2 regions of the Bacillus cihuensis genome follow, and region 1 is predicted to be linked to the other one. Evidence: riboswitches for the same ligand, from Rfam matches in the RefSeq annotation. Region 1 holds a riboswitch; the other holds the start of a gene.
The links. Region 1 has a riboswitch for S-adenosylmethionine ahead of V179_RS0113910 (LLM class flavin-dependent oxidoreductase). Riboswitches for the same ligand answer to the same signal wherever they lie in the genome.
Positions count from the first base shown of each region.

Region 2: another riboswitch for S-adenosylmethionine. It lies ahead of V179_RS0103315 (2,3-diketo-5-methylthiopentyl-1-phosphate enolase); the one in region 1 lies ahead of V179_RS0113910 (LLM class flavin-dependent oxidoreductase).

Region 1 is NZ_KI632495.1:1,680,197-1,688,200, forward strand. It holds gene V179_RS0113900 (MetQ/NlpA family ABC transporter substrate-binding protein) at 568-1,383, opposite strand; gene V179_RS30720 (hypothetical protein) at 1,658-1,873, opposite strand; gene V179_RS0113910 (LLM class flavin-dependent oxidoreductase) at 2,097-3,485, opposite strand; SAM riboswitch class I at 3,642-3,744, opposite strand; SAM riboswitch class I at 3,914-4,030, shown strand; gene V179_RS0113915 (acyl-CoA dehydrogenase family protein) at 4,109-5,266, shown strand; gene V179_RS0113920 (HIT family protein) at 5,483-5,905, opposite strand; gene V179_RS0113930 (putative bifunctional diguanylate cyclase/phosphodiesterase) at 6,456-8,004, opposite strand, start outside.
Region 2 is NZ_AYSD01000010.1:742,670-750,673, reverse strand. It holds gene V179_RS0103345 (nuclease-related domain-containing protein) at 1-227, opposite strand, end outside; gene mtnA (S-methyl-5-thioribose-1-phosphate isomerase) at 365-1,432, opposite strand; gene mtnK (S-methyl-5-thioribose kinase) at 1,389-2,672, opposite strand; gene V179_RS0103330 (1,2-dihydroxy-3-keto-5-methylthiopentene dioxygenase) at 2,754-3,284, opposite strand; gene V179_RS0103325 (methylthioribulose 1-phosphate dehydratase) at 3,334-3,975, opposite strand; gene V179_RS0103320 (2-hydroxy-3-keto-5-methylthiopentenyl-1-phosphate phosphatase) at 3,972-4,682, opposite strand; gene V179_RS0103315 (2,3-diketo-5-methylthiopentyl-1-phosphate enolase) at 4,652-5,875, opposite strand; SAM riboswitch class I at 5,949-6,053, opposite strand; gene V179_RS0103310 (AbrB family transcriptional regulator) at 6,355-7,437, opposite strand; gene V179_RS0103305 (CitMHS family transporter) at 7,991-8,004, opposite strand, start outside.

The sequences.
Region 1 (8,004 bases):
TATATGGTAAATAATGAGTAAACTAGAAAAAATAGACTAAAAGTAACATTCTAACTTAATTCTTGCTTGATTTGGATTACTTTACACATTACAACTACCTAGTTTCGACAAAAAAAGGCTTTTCCTCACAATATTTGTTGTTTTGTAGGATTTTTAAAGTGATACTAGTATTTTATTCTAGAACCTTTCTTCATTTGAATTTACAATTCAGTATCATTTACTTGAGAGCAAGAGACGGTTCTCTTGTCTCACTTCCCCATGCTTTTCATGTAAGGGTTGGAGAAACGCACAAAATTCTTGCAGCCTGGCGTTGTAATAGTCTAGCTTCACGAGGCATCTCTATCACCATCATTCTAAACTAGATTTTTCTTTCTAACTATGGATTGAAGGATTTACTGGTGAAGTACTAAAAGGAAAAAGAGAACCGTACCCCTTTGCATCATATATAAGAATCTTCTATTAAATAGCTAAAAAATATAGTGTGTGACAAGTGGAATATTTTTATGAAGCAAGACCACTCGGATCGTGCCAAACCTGAAGATCAAAAAGAAGCAGGAGAACGCCCCCCTACTTCATCCAATCTGGTTGATGGAATCCTTGGAACTCTTCTTCAATCACTTTCTTAAATTCTACGGATTCTACTGCATCCTTGATGTCCTTCACAAATTGTTCATCTTTATTTTCCGTTAGAACCACGACACGATTAATGATATTTTCTGGCAGCTTATCCCTTACAAGTGCCTTCGTTAAGTCCAGTCCTGCCGCGATGGCAAAATTCCCATTGATTGCTGCAAGGTCAACAGATTCTAGTGCTCTTGGTGTTTGAGCGGCTTCGATTGGTTTAAATTTAAGCTCTTTGGGGTTACTAATGACATCCTTTTCAGAGGCACGAAGAGGATCGGCATTACTGTCAAATTCGATTATGCCATTATCCTTTAACACCGTTAAGCCCCTTGCTAGATTGGTAGGATCATTTGCAAGTACAATGGTACTGCCTTTCTCAATCTCATCCAATGATTGATACTTATTAGAATAAATACCGATGGGTGCTGTCGGTACCGTAATCACACTCGTTAATTCCATATCATTTTCTTTTGCGAACGCATTCATATATACCTCGTGCTGAAACAAGTTTGCATCCAGTGATCCGTTATTCAGTGCTGTATTTGGCTGTATGTAATCGTTGAATTCTTTCACGGTTACCTTATAGCCTTTTTCTTCTAAATAAGGCTTGACTCCTTTTTCTAGCATATCACTGTACGGGATTGTCGCCCCCAGTACTAATTCTTTCTTTTCACCGGCAGAGGATGAACTACCTGAATTACAAGCAGATAAAGCACCCATGACAAGTATGAATAGCAAAACAAAAATTTGTTTTTTCAATTTAACCACTCCCCTGTTTTTAGCGTTTGTTTACTCTTTTCGCGATATGCCCCCCTATATATTGGAATAGTTGCACTAAGACAACCACCAAAATGAGGTTTGTGTACATGATCGTATTATCATAACGATAGTACCCGTAACGAATAGCTAAATCCTCGATCCCCCACCCCAATGATTCCAACCATAGCGGAATAGACGATTAAGATAATGGCAGTCATGGTAAAGCCGGTCATCAATCCTGGCTTGGCTTCTGTAAGGATAATGTTTGTGATGATTAACCCGAAGTCCAGACAGCAACCGCAGCTTCGATGACTCCTTTATCAAATCTCTTGCAGATGATTCTACTAATTCTGCAAAAAAAAGGAATCCCCGCTACCGCTAGAGTCACCGTCGCTGCTAATGGTCTAATGGTTGTATCCACGAGAAAATTTTTAAATAACATTAAGAATACGATCAGGATAAACGGAATGGAACGGATTAGGTTGATCAAGATCTCAAAAACCTGTTTAATCCATATATTTTCTTAAAAATTCCGCGATCCGTGATAAACAAAACCATTCCTATAGATAGGCCCACCAGAATCGCGAATATTTCTCCCTTCTCGATCGTAAGCGAAACGTCATCTACACCCACAATCGTTTCCTTTTTACCCCTAAATTCCTTCTTAATGTGCTTCAACTCAATCATCCGGCTATTCCACTCCGCTCCTATTTTTACCGCTCGGTAAGGACACGTCTGTACTGGCTACCAGGATGGTCATCCGGCAAAATACTTTTCCCCCTAGGAAATAACTTTTCTCGCAATGTACCTGATTGATACTGCTTCTTATATAATCCCCGCTCTTGCAAGATTGGAATCACTAACTCAATAAAGGATTCCAAATCACCAGGCGTCACCAAATGGTTTAAATTGAAGCCGTCTACTCCTGATTCTTCAAATTGACGTTGTATAGCGTCCGCAACCTCTGATGGGTTCCCAACAATAATTTGGGTTCGATCTAATGACTCGAATCGTTTAAGTGCTTCACCAACAGATAATTTCTTCGGTGCATCCTTCGTTAAAGTAGCTGCTTTATAATGGCCGCCTTCCGTCGATTTCTTATATTCAAACGGCTCATTCGGATCCACGCCCTCAAACTCGGCAATGTCATAACCGCTAGCTCCGAACTGTGCTTTAGCAGCATCTGAACTCCATACTTTGTTATATTCCTCGAACTTCTGCCAAGCCTCTTCCGTCGTTTCGGCAACAATAACACTCAGAAAAGAAATGATTTTAATATTATCTGGATTACGACCATGCGTTTGTGCTCGCTGTCTAATATCCTCTGTGTAAAAACGAATTCTCTCAGGTGTGGGACCACCGACAAATATACACTCTGCATGTTTGGCTGCGAATTCCCTGCCGCGTTCCGATGTTCCCGCTTGATAAATGACAGGCGTGCGCTGAATGGAAGGTTCAGTTAAATGCGGCCCTTCCACTTTAAAATAGGTGCCTTCATGATTGATTTCATGTACTTTTTCGGGATCTACCAATGTATTCGTTTCCGCATTTTCAATCATGGCATTGTCTTCCCAGCTTTGCTCCCAGAGTTTATAAGACACCTCAAGGAACTCATCGGCTTTATTGTATCGTTCATCATGTTTGATCATATCTGGTAACCCAAAGTTTCTGGCTGCATTTGGGAGATAAGAAGTCACAACATTCCATGCAATTCTTCCCTTTGTCAAATGGTCTAAAGTAGAAAACCGTCTTGCATTTCCAAATGGTGGTTCATAGGTCGTACTAACTGTGATTGCGAATGACAAATTTTCTGTTACACTGGCCATCGCAGAAATGAGCAGCGATGCATCGTTCACTGGCACCTGTAAGCCATCTCGAATGGAAGGATCTTTACTCTTCTGATAAATATCATAAATGCCAAGGACATCTGCAAAAAAAATCGCATCAAACTTGCCTCGCTCCAATAGCTTTGCTAATTCAATCCAGTAGTCCAAATCCTTGTACCTGCGATGACGCTTATTGTCTGGATGCTTCCAAAGCCCATGGGAATTGTGCATCGAACTGCTCATATCAAAAGCATTTAAAATGATTTGTTTAGTCAATTTTTTTTCCTCCCTGTATTATATGATTTTTCTTATCCGCAAACTCGGATTAAAAGAAACGAAATAGGTTTCTCAGACTCCATTCAAAGTCATAAAAAATCCCCTTCTTTTACAAGAAAAGAAGGGGATTGATTGCCATACGAAAGCATACATCCCTTCTTATCTTTCAAGCATTTCGCTCGATGGAATTGGCACAGTACTAAACTAGTCTGTTGCCGAGGTTTCACAGGGCCAGTCCCTCCACCTCTCTAGATAAGAAAAACATTTTCATTCAGCTATTTACAAAAATATACATGAAGATTAAAATTATGTCAAATTATTTTTAACAATTAAAATAATAATTATATTATGAATTTTTCATAACTTTAGTATTGACAATTATTAGAATTCCATTTAATGTGAGGCTATCAAATAGAATACGTAACAAATTCTTATCAAGAGTCAGGGGAGGAAGTGGTCCTACGATCCTGCAGCAACCATTTATCCAAAGTGATAAGTAAAGGTGCTAATTCCAGCAGACAGTTCCAATGTCTGGCAGATGAGAAAGAGCAGCTAAGAAACAAAGTCCTCTTTCGTCAGCGAATGAGGACTTTTTTGATGTTAAGAAAATGGAGGCAAATGTTATGACCATTGTTCATCAGCAAATACCCGTCAACAAAACGCAAGAAGGACGAATAAAACAAGCAAAAGTATTAGCAGATATCTTTAAAAAAAGAGCAGCTAAAATCGACAGAGAGGGCGAATTTCCCTATGAAAACTTTGAAGATTTAAAGGAACAGGGCTTCTTAGCACTCACTGTTCCGAAAGAATATGGTGGTGCTGGAATTGATTTATATGAATTTCTATTCATTCAGGAAATCATCGCACAAGGTGATGCACCAACCGCTCTTTCCCTTGGCTGGCATCTAGGCTGCATCCTTGAGGCAGCCGAAAGAAGACACTGGAAAGAAGAAAGCTTTGCCAAGCTTTGTCAGTGGATTGTTCATGACAACGCCCTGATCAATGTGGCACAATCCGAACGCGCAACGGGGAGCCCTTCCAGAGGCGGGATTCCCACCACGACTGCCATCAAAGAAGGCAACGGCTGGCGGATCAATGGCGTTAAATCCTTCACCTCCATGGCCGTCGCACTCGATTATTCAATCGTCACTGTCGATGTCAATCAAACTGGCAAGAAAGGCTTTGTACTTGTTGATCATAAGCTGGAAGGTGTGTCTGTGGAAGAAACATGGGATAGTATTTCGATGCGGGGCACAAAGAGTGATGATCTGATTTTAGATCAAGTCTGGGTAGAATCGGATGCATTATTGGTACAAGAAGAGCTTAATCAACCCCATCCGAATGGCTGGTATCTTCAAGTACCTGCTGTGTACATTGGAATCGCCCTTTCTGCAAAAGAGTATGCTGTATCTTTCGCATCTACCTATCGTCCTAGTACACTGCCAGGTCCAATTAGTGATGTACCGGACGTAAGAAGAAAAATAGGAAAAATGGAACTAGAATTATTTAACGCTCGGGAAGTGTTATTTTCTGTTGCAAGAAAATGGATTGAATACCCTGAGAAACGGGCGTACATGGGTTCAGAACTAGCCGCCGTGAAATATATTGCAACAAACAGCGCGAATAGAGTCGTAGATTTAGCGATGAGAATTGTTGGTGCAAGAAGCCTTTCTGCCGAATCCCCCCTACAGCGCCACTTCCGGGATGTTCGTGCAGGTCTTCATAACCCGCCGACAGATGATGCGATTGTATACAGCCTAGCCAAAACTGTGTTAGATTGAAGAAGCGAGGGGACGGTTCTCATGTCTCCCTTCCCCTATGCTTTCAAAATTTTTGCAGCCTGGCGTTGTGATACCTCTTCGATTACTTTTACTTTTCGCAACACTTGATTTCTTTTTAACTGAGGCGAATTCTTTACTTGTACGGTAAATAAAAAAACAAAAGATGCCCCATTCGGTGCACCTCTTATTTTACAAATTTCTTTTCAACGTTTGTTGTTAGAGATATTTTTTAATGCTTGCGATCATGTCCTTATATTCTTCTGCTTTTAAGTATGTTTTACCTGGGTTCATTTCAAAGGTGGAACCCCATTCGTCTTTATCTTCATACTTAGGGACGATATGCATATGCATATGATGCATTTTATCACCATATGCCCCATAATTAAGCTTATTTGGTTGGAAAGCTTTGTCCAAAGCCTCCCCTACTTTTTTTACATCATTCATAAATGCCGCCAATTTATCTTGATCGAGCTGAAAAAGTTCTTTTACATGATCCTTATACACGACATTGCATCTGCCCGTATACGTCTGCTCTTTAAATAGAAAAACAGTAGAAACATCCAACTGACAGATTTCAATCATTAAGTTGTCGCGACTTTCATCCTCCATGCAATACATACAATCTTTATTACGCTCCATCACCCTCAGGTCCTCTCATGTTAGAAAATTCTAGACTTTCTAATTATATCACTATCATTTTCCTTTTGTGTTTTTTTATTAGTAAGGTTCCTTTGGAAGCAAGGATTAACTTCTATTTAATGGAGCGATTTTCTCTGAACTTCGAATAAATCTATTACTTTTTGCTCGAACAAATCTTCAAGTGCCTCTGTTCCTTCCTTCTCAACAAATAACAGATGCAACTTCTTAAATGCAAGGTGACGGTTCTTATGAGAAAATTATATATGTACAAGCTTTTAGTAATCGAGGTCACATCTATAAATATTAACAAGGCAAGATTATTCTAAAAAAGACCTTTCTGAATGAAAGTGCCCCTCTGTCAAATAGACTTTAAGCCTGAACCCTATTTTCAAATGGCTCAGACTGTTTCTTGTTTTGACGTGTTTCTTCTATTATATACGGATACTTTGTAAATCTCTTTTGACTCCTTTTTACCCCTAATTCTTTCACGCTTTTATCAGCGTCATTCCTATCATGTGGACTGAAAAGGAGCAAGCGAACCGCCCGTTGCTTACAGTAATTTTTCAAAATCCTCCACACATACAGGGCGGCTGAACAAGTACCCTTGAAACTCATCGCATTGTATTTCTTCTAGAAATGATTTTTGAATGTTATTCTCTACACCTTCAGCAATTACTTGGAAGTTCAAGCTTTTCGCCATTAGGACAATCAATTTCACAATGGCTGCATCTTTTTCGCTATTCTCTAAAGCAGAAATGAAGGAACGGTCTATTTTTAGGCGATCAATTTGAAATTGGCTTAAATAATGGAGCGATGAATAACCTGTTCCGAAATCATCCATGGCTATTTTAAAGCCCATTTGTTTTAACAAGTTTAATTTAGCTATGTTACTCTCAATTGGACCCATCGCGATACTTTCAGTAATTTCTAACTCGATTTGATTTGGATCGGCTCCGGTTTCATTGATAATCTTTGAGATCATTTCAATAAAATTATTTTGCTGAAATTGTAAGGAAGAGATATTCACGGCAATTCTTAATTGAGTAAACCCTTTTTGACTCCAAAAAGAGGACTGCTCACATGCTTTCCGTAAAACTCTTTCTCCAATTGGCAAGATTAGTCCCATTTCTTCGGCAATTGGAATAAAATCTGATGGAGGTACTAGCCCATAGCCAGGTCTATTCCAACGTATCAATGCTTCTGCACCAACGATTTCTTGATTGATCAAGGAGATCTGTGGCTGGTAGTATAAGATAAATTCGTCCCGCTCTAGAGCCTTTCTTAATGAAGTTTCTAACTTTATCGTCGATTCCATGCTCATTGAACCATTGTAAATTTCACAATCATTTTTTCCTTTTTCCTTTACTTTGTACATGGCCGTATCTGCTGCCATCATTAAAGCATCTAAGTCATCCCCATGATCAGGAAAAATAGACACCCCAATACTCGGAGTAATATTAAGTTCAACACCCTTAATATAATAGGTCTCTCTTAAGGTAGTTAATAGAGATCCTGAGATGGCTTCTATCTCATCGATATTTGTATTTTCGATTAATAATGCAAATTCATCCCCGCCTAGTCGACAAACAAATTGATCTTGATTTAGACAACTGATTAATCTGCTTCCTACTTCTTTTAATAAAAGATCACCATAGGAATGTCCAAGACTGTCGTTAATTTGTTTAAAGCGGTCCAAGTCAAGCATCATAAATGCCATTCGCTGTTGCAACTCATCCGAATTGCTGATCGCTTGTGAAAGTCTTTTCTCCATAAATCTACGATTCGGTAACCCAGTAACAACGTCATGTAAAGCGATATATTCCATAGAATTTAGCGTTTCTACTAGTTTATCCGTTCTTTCCTTGACTTTCCCTTCAAGGTCTTCATTTAATTGATTTAAATCGTTCACTAATTTGTCATTTTCTAACAAAGTTAGGATTTGTCTCAAAATGGCTAATAATATGGTTAAAAACAGACCTAGTACAACAGGATGAGCTTTGTACAACAAGGAAATGAAATAAATGGAAAGGATAAGAACACCCAAGTAAGGAGTAATAATTTTTAAAAAGTGACTTTTATTTTTTCTTTTTTGATTGATG
Region 2 (8,004 bases), on a different contig from region 1:
AAATAGTGGGTGCTAGCCTTCAAGCGGAGGTCATGTAATATGAGGGATAGTTTATTCGAAACTTCTGTTAAATGGTAATCAACAGCCTTTTCGCCACGATAACCTGCCAGTCGTTTCGCCAAATCCTTTTCTACTAGCGGTCTTTTCGGATGATTTTCTGGCAATCTTCTTACTAAAGCATCTAATTTTTGCACAATCAGCGGTAGTTGTCTTTTTTTTAAAATCAATTCAACACGTCTATCTACATCAAATATTTGTTTTCCTGCTTTTTGAAATAATTCCCCAATTTCATTTCCTTTTAAAAAAGCGAAACTTCAATTAATCGGAATGAAGATGTCCCCCACTGATTGAAGTTTCACTTTGTTTATCTTACCTGTTTCACCAAATTTATTAAACTATCTTTATACGGAGGATAAGCAATTCCTTTTTCGGTAACAATCCCAGTAATCAGTTCATGGTCGGTTACATCAAAGGCTGGATTGTATGCTTTCACATTTTCAGGTGCCATTGGCTTTTCATACCATGACTTTGTTATTTCATCTGGATTTCGAAGCTCGATCGGGATGTCATCTCCCGTGTCACACTCGATATCAACTGTAGAGAGCGGGGCGCATACATAAAACGGAATCTGATAATGCTTAGCTAAAATCGCCAAGCCAGATGTACCTATTTTATTAGCTGTATCACCGTTAGCAGCTACTCGATCACAGCCTACTAACACAGCCTGAACTTTTCCTTCCTTCATAACAATTGAAGCCATATTATCACAAATTAAAGTTACATCTACTCCCGCTTCTTGCAATTCCCATGCAGTTAATCGAGCACCTTGCAGGAGGGGTCTTGTTTCATCTGCAAAAACTTTGAACTCATACCCCTGTTCCTTTCCTAAATAAATAGGTGCCAGCGCCGTACCATATTTGGCGGTCGCTATTGTTCCTGCATTGCAGTGGGTTAGAATTCCAAATCCGGGTTTTAATAGAGAAAGAGCATGCTCGCCAATCGAACGACACACAAGCTCATCTTCCATTCGAATCTTTTCCGCTTCTTCCTTAAGTGCGTTTTTTATTTCCGTTATACTTTTTTCTGTTTCTTTTAGCAAACGTTCTTCCATTCGATTCAGTGCCCAAAATAAATTAACTGCTGTCGGACGGGAAGAAGCTAAATATTGTTTGTTTTTTTGAAAATCATCATATAACCCTGTAAATGTAACTGCCTTAGATTTTTTTGTTTCTAAATAAATTCCATATGCAGCGGCAATTCCTATTGCTGGTGCTCCCCGTACTTTTAAATGATAAATGGCATCCCAAATTTCTTTAATGGTGGAAAGATGTAAAAAAACTTTTTTAATTGGCAAGAGAGTTTGGTCTAAAAGAATCAGCTCATCTTCTTCATTGAGCTGCACCGATTGTATCGTTTCTACTGGTGATGTCATCGTTGTTGTTTGCCTCCTTAACTTTTTGAACACTTTCTAGCAAGACCTTAACGAAGTCTTCACCTGTTTTGATTTGGGACCGCTCGAGAATAAAGGTCTTTCCTACTGTTAAGCAAATTTTTTCTGCTTGAACACGGTCGTTCGAATTCGATATGGATGTAATATCTTTAACATGAGCAATCCCAATAATTCTTCTGCATAGCTCAAGACCAGTAACGGCTGCTGCATCATTCATAATGGAATTTACATATGTCTCTTTAAAGCCTGGTACCATCGCTGTTTTTTCTGCTACTTTTTCATCCCACAACTGTAAAAACTTTTCTTGAAACAATCGAATAACATCCTCAATTGTTTGTTCCAAATAACCCAAATATTCTTCTCGTTTCGATTCATCTACGATTGTGAAACTAGCATTCACATAAGCAAAAATTAGATTAGCCACTACATTGCCGACATCATAGCCAGCTGGACCATAAAAGGCAAATTCAGGATCAATAATCTTCGTGGAATTTTCCTTGATAAAAATAGATCCGGTATGGAGATCACCATGAAGCAATGACTGGGTATTCGTCATAAACTCGAACTTCAACTTGGCCGTTTCTAGTCCTAGTTGTTTATCATTCCATATATGATCTCGAATAAATTCTTTTGTCCCTTCAAATACATCATTTTGCTCACAATCGTAGAATGGTTCTGTATAGACTAAATCCTCAGTTATTTCACACAACTCTGGATTAATAAATTTCTTCACTAATTCTTTCTTTTCCTTATGTCCCATTACAACATCCGATGTTAGCAATAATGTATTAGCTAAAAATGTACTTATATGCTCCGCAAATAACGGGAATTTTTTATAACTCAAAAGTGCTGTTCGCATAATTTCATGATCCGATAAGTCCTCCATTACACAGCAATTCATAATAGGATCATACGAATAGAAAATGGGAACAAAACCTGGAGCCAGTTCGTCATGAAGTTTCAATAGTTCACTTTCAATCCGATTGCGGTCAGGAGAAACTTTAAAACTATCAGAAATACGGGCTACCGGTCCCGCTTGTTTAATAATAATAGATCTACCACTCTTTGGCTCAACTACTCTAAACACATAATTTAAGTTCCCATCGCCAATTTCACGACATTCAAGCTCGGCATTATGTGCAAAGAAATCCAGATTACTTTGCACATAATCTACGACATCTTGTTCATTCATCGTAAAATAGCTAGTCGTAAAGTCCTTCATATAAACCCCCTCCTAAACAGCCACACTCAATGAAAAATTATTTGAAACTAGTAATATGACTACTTTAAATATTATGATAATTTAACGTGCAGCTTCTTCCTCGTAAACAGGCACCCAACCTTCTGCTGTGACAAAAACTCGTATGGCAACTACTCTGCGATCGTCATCTAACGTGAAGTAATGACGAACCCCGACAGGAACAGAAATGAGGTCTCCAGGATGTAAGTGAACCTCAAAAAACGGGCCATTTTTTCCTTGAATAATAAAAACGCCATGCCCACTCACGATAAATCGTACTTCATCATCTGTATGGTGATGCTCACGCTGGAAATTCTTTAATAACTCGTCAAGATTTGGCGTATGCTCTGCAAGTGAAATAACGTCCCAAGCCTTGTAGCCTCTTCTGTTTGCGATATCCGTAATTTCAGGTTGGAAAACTGTTAATATCTCTTGTTTTTCTTCATCACTTAACACATACTTCTCTTGTAAGTGAACTGGTAATTTTGAAATATCCCATGATTCATAAATCACGCCTTGTTCTTGCAAAAATGCAATTACTTCCTCTTGGTTATCAATTACTTCATTAGTTCCTTGAATAACAATCGTTGTCATCATATTTCCTCCTAAAAATTTATTAGATAAATCGAACTTATTAGACTTTTTAAGTCAAGTGTCTTGCTCCATAAAGTCCGGCTTTTGCCTGAAGTAATGTGAGCTGATACTGAAATAAAAACTCACAGGCTTCGAGAATTTTTTTAGCTTCAAAGCCATCTTTCCCCCATGCAGTGATTCCGTGATTACGAATCAACACGGCTCCTTTATTTTCATTCGCAAAGGAAGCAAAGGTTGCTGCTAATCTAGGAATATCCGCATAGTTCCGGATGATTGGAATGATTAACTCTGCATTCTCATCCCACCGGTCAAATGCCTTTATTAGCTCCTGACCTTGAAAAACCACTTTCCCCACGTCGCCATACAATTCAGAAATCACATTGTTCGCTACTGTATGAACATGGAGACTGCAGCCGGCATCCGTTCTTTTGTATATTTCACAATGCAGCAGCGTCTCAAAAGAAGGCTTCACATTCGTGCTTCCGACAGGATTTCCATCACCATCCACAAGCAGAAAGTCTTCATTTGTTTTTTTTCGTTTATCTTTCCCGCTTGCCGTGACAAGAAATTGCAATGGATCATTTTGTACTTTAATCGCTAAATTACCGCTCGTGCCCATAAACCAATCTCTCTCGGCCAATTCAGCTTTTATCTCCATAAGCTCATGATGACGAGTAAGTAACACACTCATTTTCCAACCCCCTTCGTTTGACTACTTATTTGTAATTTCTCTAAAATGTCTATGCAATCATAAAACGTATCAAAAGGTTGAAATGGAATCGAAAACTCTCCGCATTTTTCAGCTAAATAATCTCTTGCTATGACAGTATGAGAAATTTTCGCAGCTTCCAAATCTGTTACAGAATCGCCAATGACTATTGCATGCGTCTTGGCATTCGATAGTTGTCGGATTATCGCAGGTTTGCAACAGCCGCAATTTTGATTCGTACATGTCTGATCACAAGGATGTGGCCATTGTATTTGAATCGTTTCACCTAAGAAATCAGCCTGATTACAAAACACCCCGGCAATAGAGTCAAACGGGGCGAGAATTGGTCTAACAAAAAAATCCATCCCTCCACTTACGATATAAAGGGGGATCTGTTGCTTTTTCGTATATTGAACAAATTCACTAAACCCTTCGCGAATCTCACTATTTTCTAAAACAAACTTAGTAATCTCCTGTTTTAGTGAAGTTGGAAGGAGACGAAACATGTTGCCTACCCCTTCTTGGATACTGACCGAACGAGATAAAACATGATCCTTCCACATCTCCCATTCTGGTGGAGCAAATTGCTTCATTATACTAACAATATTGTCTTTCTTTGTTACCGTACCATCAAAGTCACAAAAAATGATTGGATTATTCACTTCGCAACCACATCCTTCCAGCCCCATAGCCGGACTGCCTCCTGAAGTTCAAATGCAGCAGTTTCTTCTGAAAACGCATCCCCAGAAAGCACCAATTCAATTGCTTGATGAAACGCCTTACCACCACCCTGCGCTCCTTGTGGATGTCCATGAACGCCTCCACCTGCATTAATGACACAATCCTTTCCGAAATCTTGGATCAATAAAGGTACGAGACCTGGGTGAATCCCAGCTGATGGTACAGGAAATACCGATTTAATCTGTGTTTTCTTTATTAGCTCCTCTTTTATCGCTATCACCTTATCTCTGTCCAAAGCTACACTGCCGTATGGTGAAGGAAACAAGGAAAAGTCCGCTCCTGCCAATCTTTCCAATTTCCCTAACAGTAAGGCATGAGAAAGCCCATATTTTTCTGATGAAGTGAACGCACCGCTAACGGCAGGGTGAGCCATAATTGGAAGAGCAATTTCCTCATCTTCTCGTAAACTTTGTAAGACATCAAGACCATAAGCAAAAACGTTAAATAACAAAACATCCGCTCCTAAATCTCTTGCTTTTCTAGCTCGATCCCTTAATTCGAACGTTCTTCCTGTTAAATTCACGGCATATAACGTTCTATGACCAGTTTCTTCATACACTTGATCAAGTACTTTCTTTCCTTCTGTTACTCTTTTTTCAAGAGGAGTGAGAGGGTTTTCAAAGAGGATTTCATCGTCCTTCACTAGGTCAACACCACCCAATGCCTGTTCTCGTAATTGGTTGAGCAGATAATCTAAATCCCTCCCAATCACTCCCTTGAAAATACTCATAATTAAAGGACGATCAAAGACTTGAAGCTTTTCGCGAATGCCTGCAATTCCAAAACGAGGTCCTGGAAAATGGCTTAAAAGGTCTTGATCAAACTTTAAATCTACTAATTTAATTTCTCCATCTAGAGATAATTTTCCGAAAGTTGTCGTCAGGATAGCAGGAATATCTTTTGAAAAATTAGCCGCTGGAAAAGCAATGTGAAGTTCGCCAACGTTTTTTCCAGATACCTTCTCTTCATCCACTTCTTTGACCGTGACAACTCGACCTTTATGATTTTTTAATTGTTCTTGTTCGAGCAGCGGCAGGTTCGTCCAAGAACCAACCGTTAGACCAAGCGCTATTTCTTCGGCTTTTTTTTCCAAGCTTGATGAATCAGATATTATGCTGTACACAGCTGTTACTTCGCTCATTTTCGCCACTTCTTCCTTTTAAAAAATATAAAAAACCCCTTCAATAAGAAGAGGTTTCCGAATAAAAAACAACTTCTTATCTATCAGCATTTCTGCTGCAAGAATTAGCACCGTGCTTAAAAATAAGTCGGTTGCCGGGTATCATCGGGCTTGTCCCTCCACCTGCTCTTGATAAGATTTTGTATATAAAAAATTTAAGTTTAATGTAATTTCGTATAAATTATGCCATTTTGCATGATTACTGTCAATGTATTTTAAATTATTTTTATATTTTGATTACTAGTTAAAGTGAAACTTCAATCAGGCTTTACGGACAGTAGCCCCCCACACACATTAGCTTCTTCGATTCCTCTAAGCCTTGAGATAGGGGCTTTGACTTCCGTTAATGCGGGATAAAATTAGTTAAATACCTGCTTACAGGATTTTAGTAAATGAATTCCCACTGCCTTATTTATCCGTCTATTACCTTACTAATAAACTTATGCTGAGATATGTGTATGAACACTTTTTTGATTTTCCCACTTATGCAGCAATTTGAAAATTGGCGGCATCACGAGACAAACTACGATAATTCGGAGCACCTGCACAGCCACTACAAATGTGGAATCAGCATCTAGTACGACTGCTGTTGTCGCCATCTCCGCAACGCCACCCGGTGCGAACGCAAGGGCTGTGGTCATAAACGCCATTCCTGTGATTTCTGAAACAAAATAAGCACACGCAAACATCGCTACGATTAACATGATCGTACTGATGAAGGCAACAACTAATGTTTGTTTTAAACCAATAAACATTTCTTTGCGAAAACGGGAGCCAATCGATACGGCAATTAAAATCTGCGATACGACCATGATACTATGTGGCCAGAAGGCAATCATATCGTGTCCAGTAGTGGTAGATGTGATGGATTGAACAACGGCGACTCCAACCATGCTTCCAAGGAGCCAAGGAGCCGGAAATTTCAAATATTTACCTACATGATATCCCCCATAGGCAACGACAGCAAGCACCAGACTCCATAATAAGTGATGGATTTCAAAAACAGCGCCTGGCGATTGTACGATAACCGGTGCCGTCGGAATTACCACCAATAAGGACACGACAATCGGAATAATTAAAATAACAAGAAAAACACGCATCGTTTGGATAATACTAACGACCGCTGTGTTGGCACCGACTTCCTCAGCCATTCCTGGCATAGCCGATAGTCCACCCGGTGCCGTACCGAAAAAACTAGTCAGCATATTAGTTTCGCTAAATTTCCAAAGTGCCAAACCTGAAAGTAATGAAAACATAATTGAAAGCAGTAGCATGACTATAATAACAATCCAATGTTGCTGAAAGACTGTAAGAACAGATAGATTAATTTTTTGACCTAGTTCAATACCTAAAATACACTGCCCTATATTTAGCCAGTATTTCGGTAGACCTTTCGTCCCTAGAAAATTTGGTGATACGAAAGAAATGAGTGCAGCGAAGAGTAATGTTCCAAGCATCCATCCGATCGACAGACCTGTCAACGAAAGTAAAAAACCACCTGCGCTACTTAGAACAATAAACATCCATATATTTTTATTCAATTTTACATCGTCCTTCTTTCCGCTCTCTATATGAATAATTATAATGAATGGACAGTTATAAATAAAATATAATTTTGATATGACTAACCATAAGTAAAGATTATATTAGCTCCGTAATTGTTTCGAACTTGCCAAAGCACTATTATCTTGAAGCACTCTCCAGTTTGAACAAGTACCAATAAAGTGGAACTTCAATCAATGGGGGTTTTTCTTCATCCTCCACTGATTGTAGTCCCGTTCTAGTGTCGCTAAAACCTCCACACAGTGTGGGTAAAGCGACACTACAAACCCGATTGGGCTTTTACGGGCATCCCCCACCTACGCTTTTTCAATTCCTCTAAGCCTTGAGGGGGAAGTCTTGACTTTCCGTTAAAGCAAGAGAAAGCATTTCGCAATAGACAAAAAGACGTGTATATACAGAAAACTTGCTTTCTGTAAGATACACGTTAGGCACATCTGAAAAATTTAATAGTATGAAAAGTGTAAGCTACTGCACAAAAACGTCTAAAAGTCCCCTTTTATATCTTTCGCGAGTTTAAAAAGGGATGA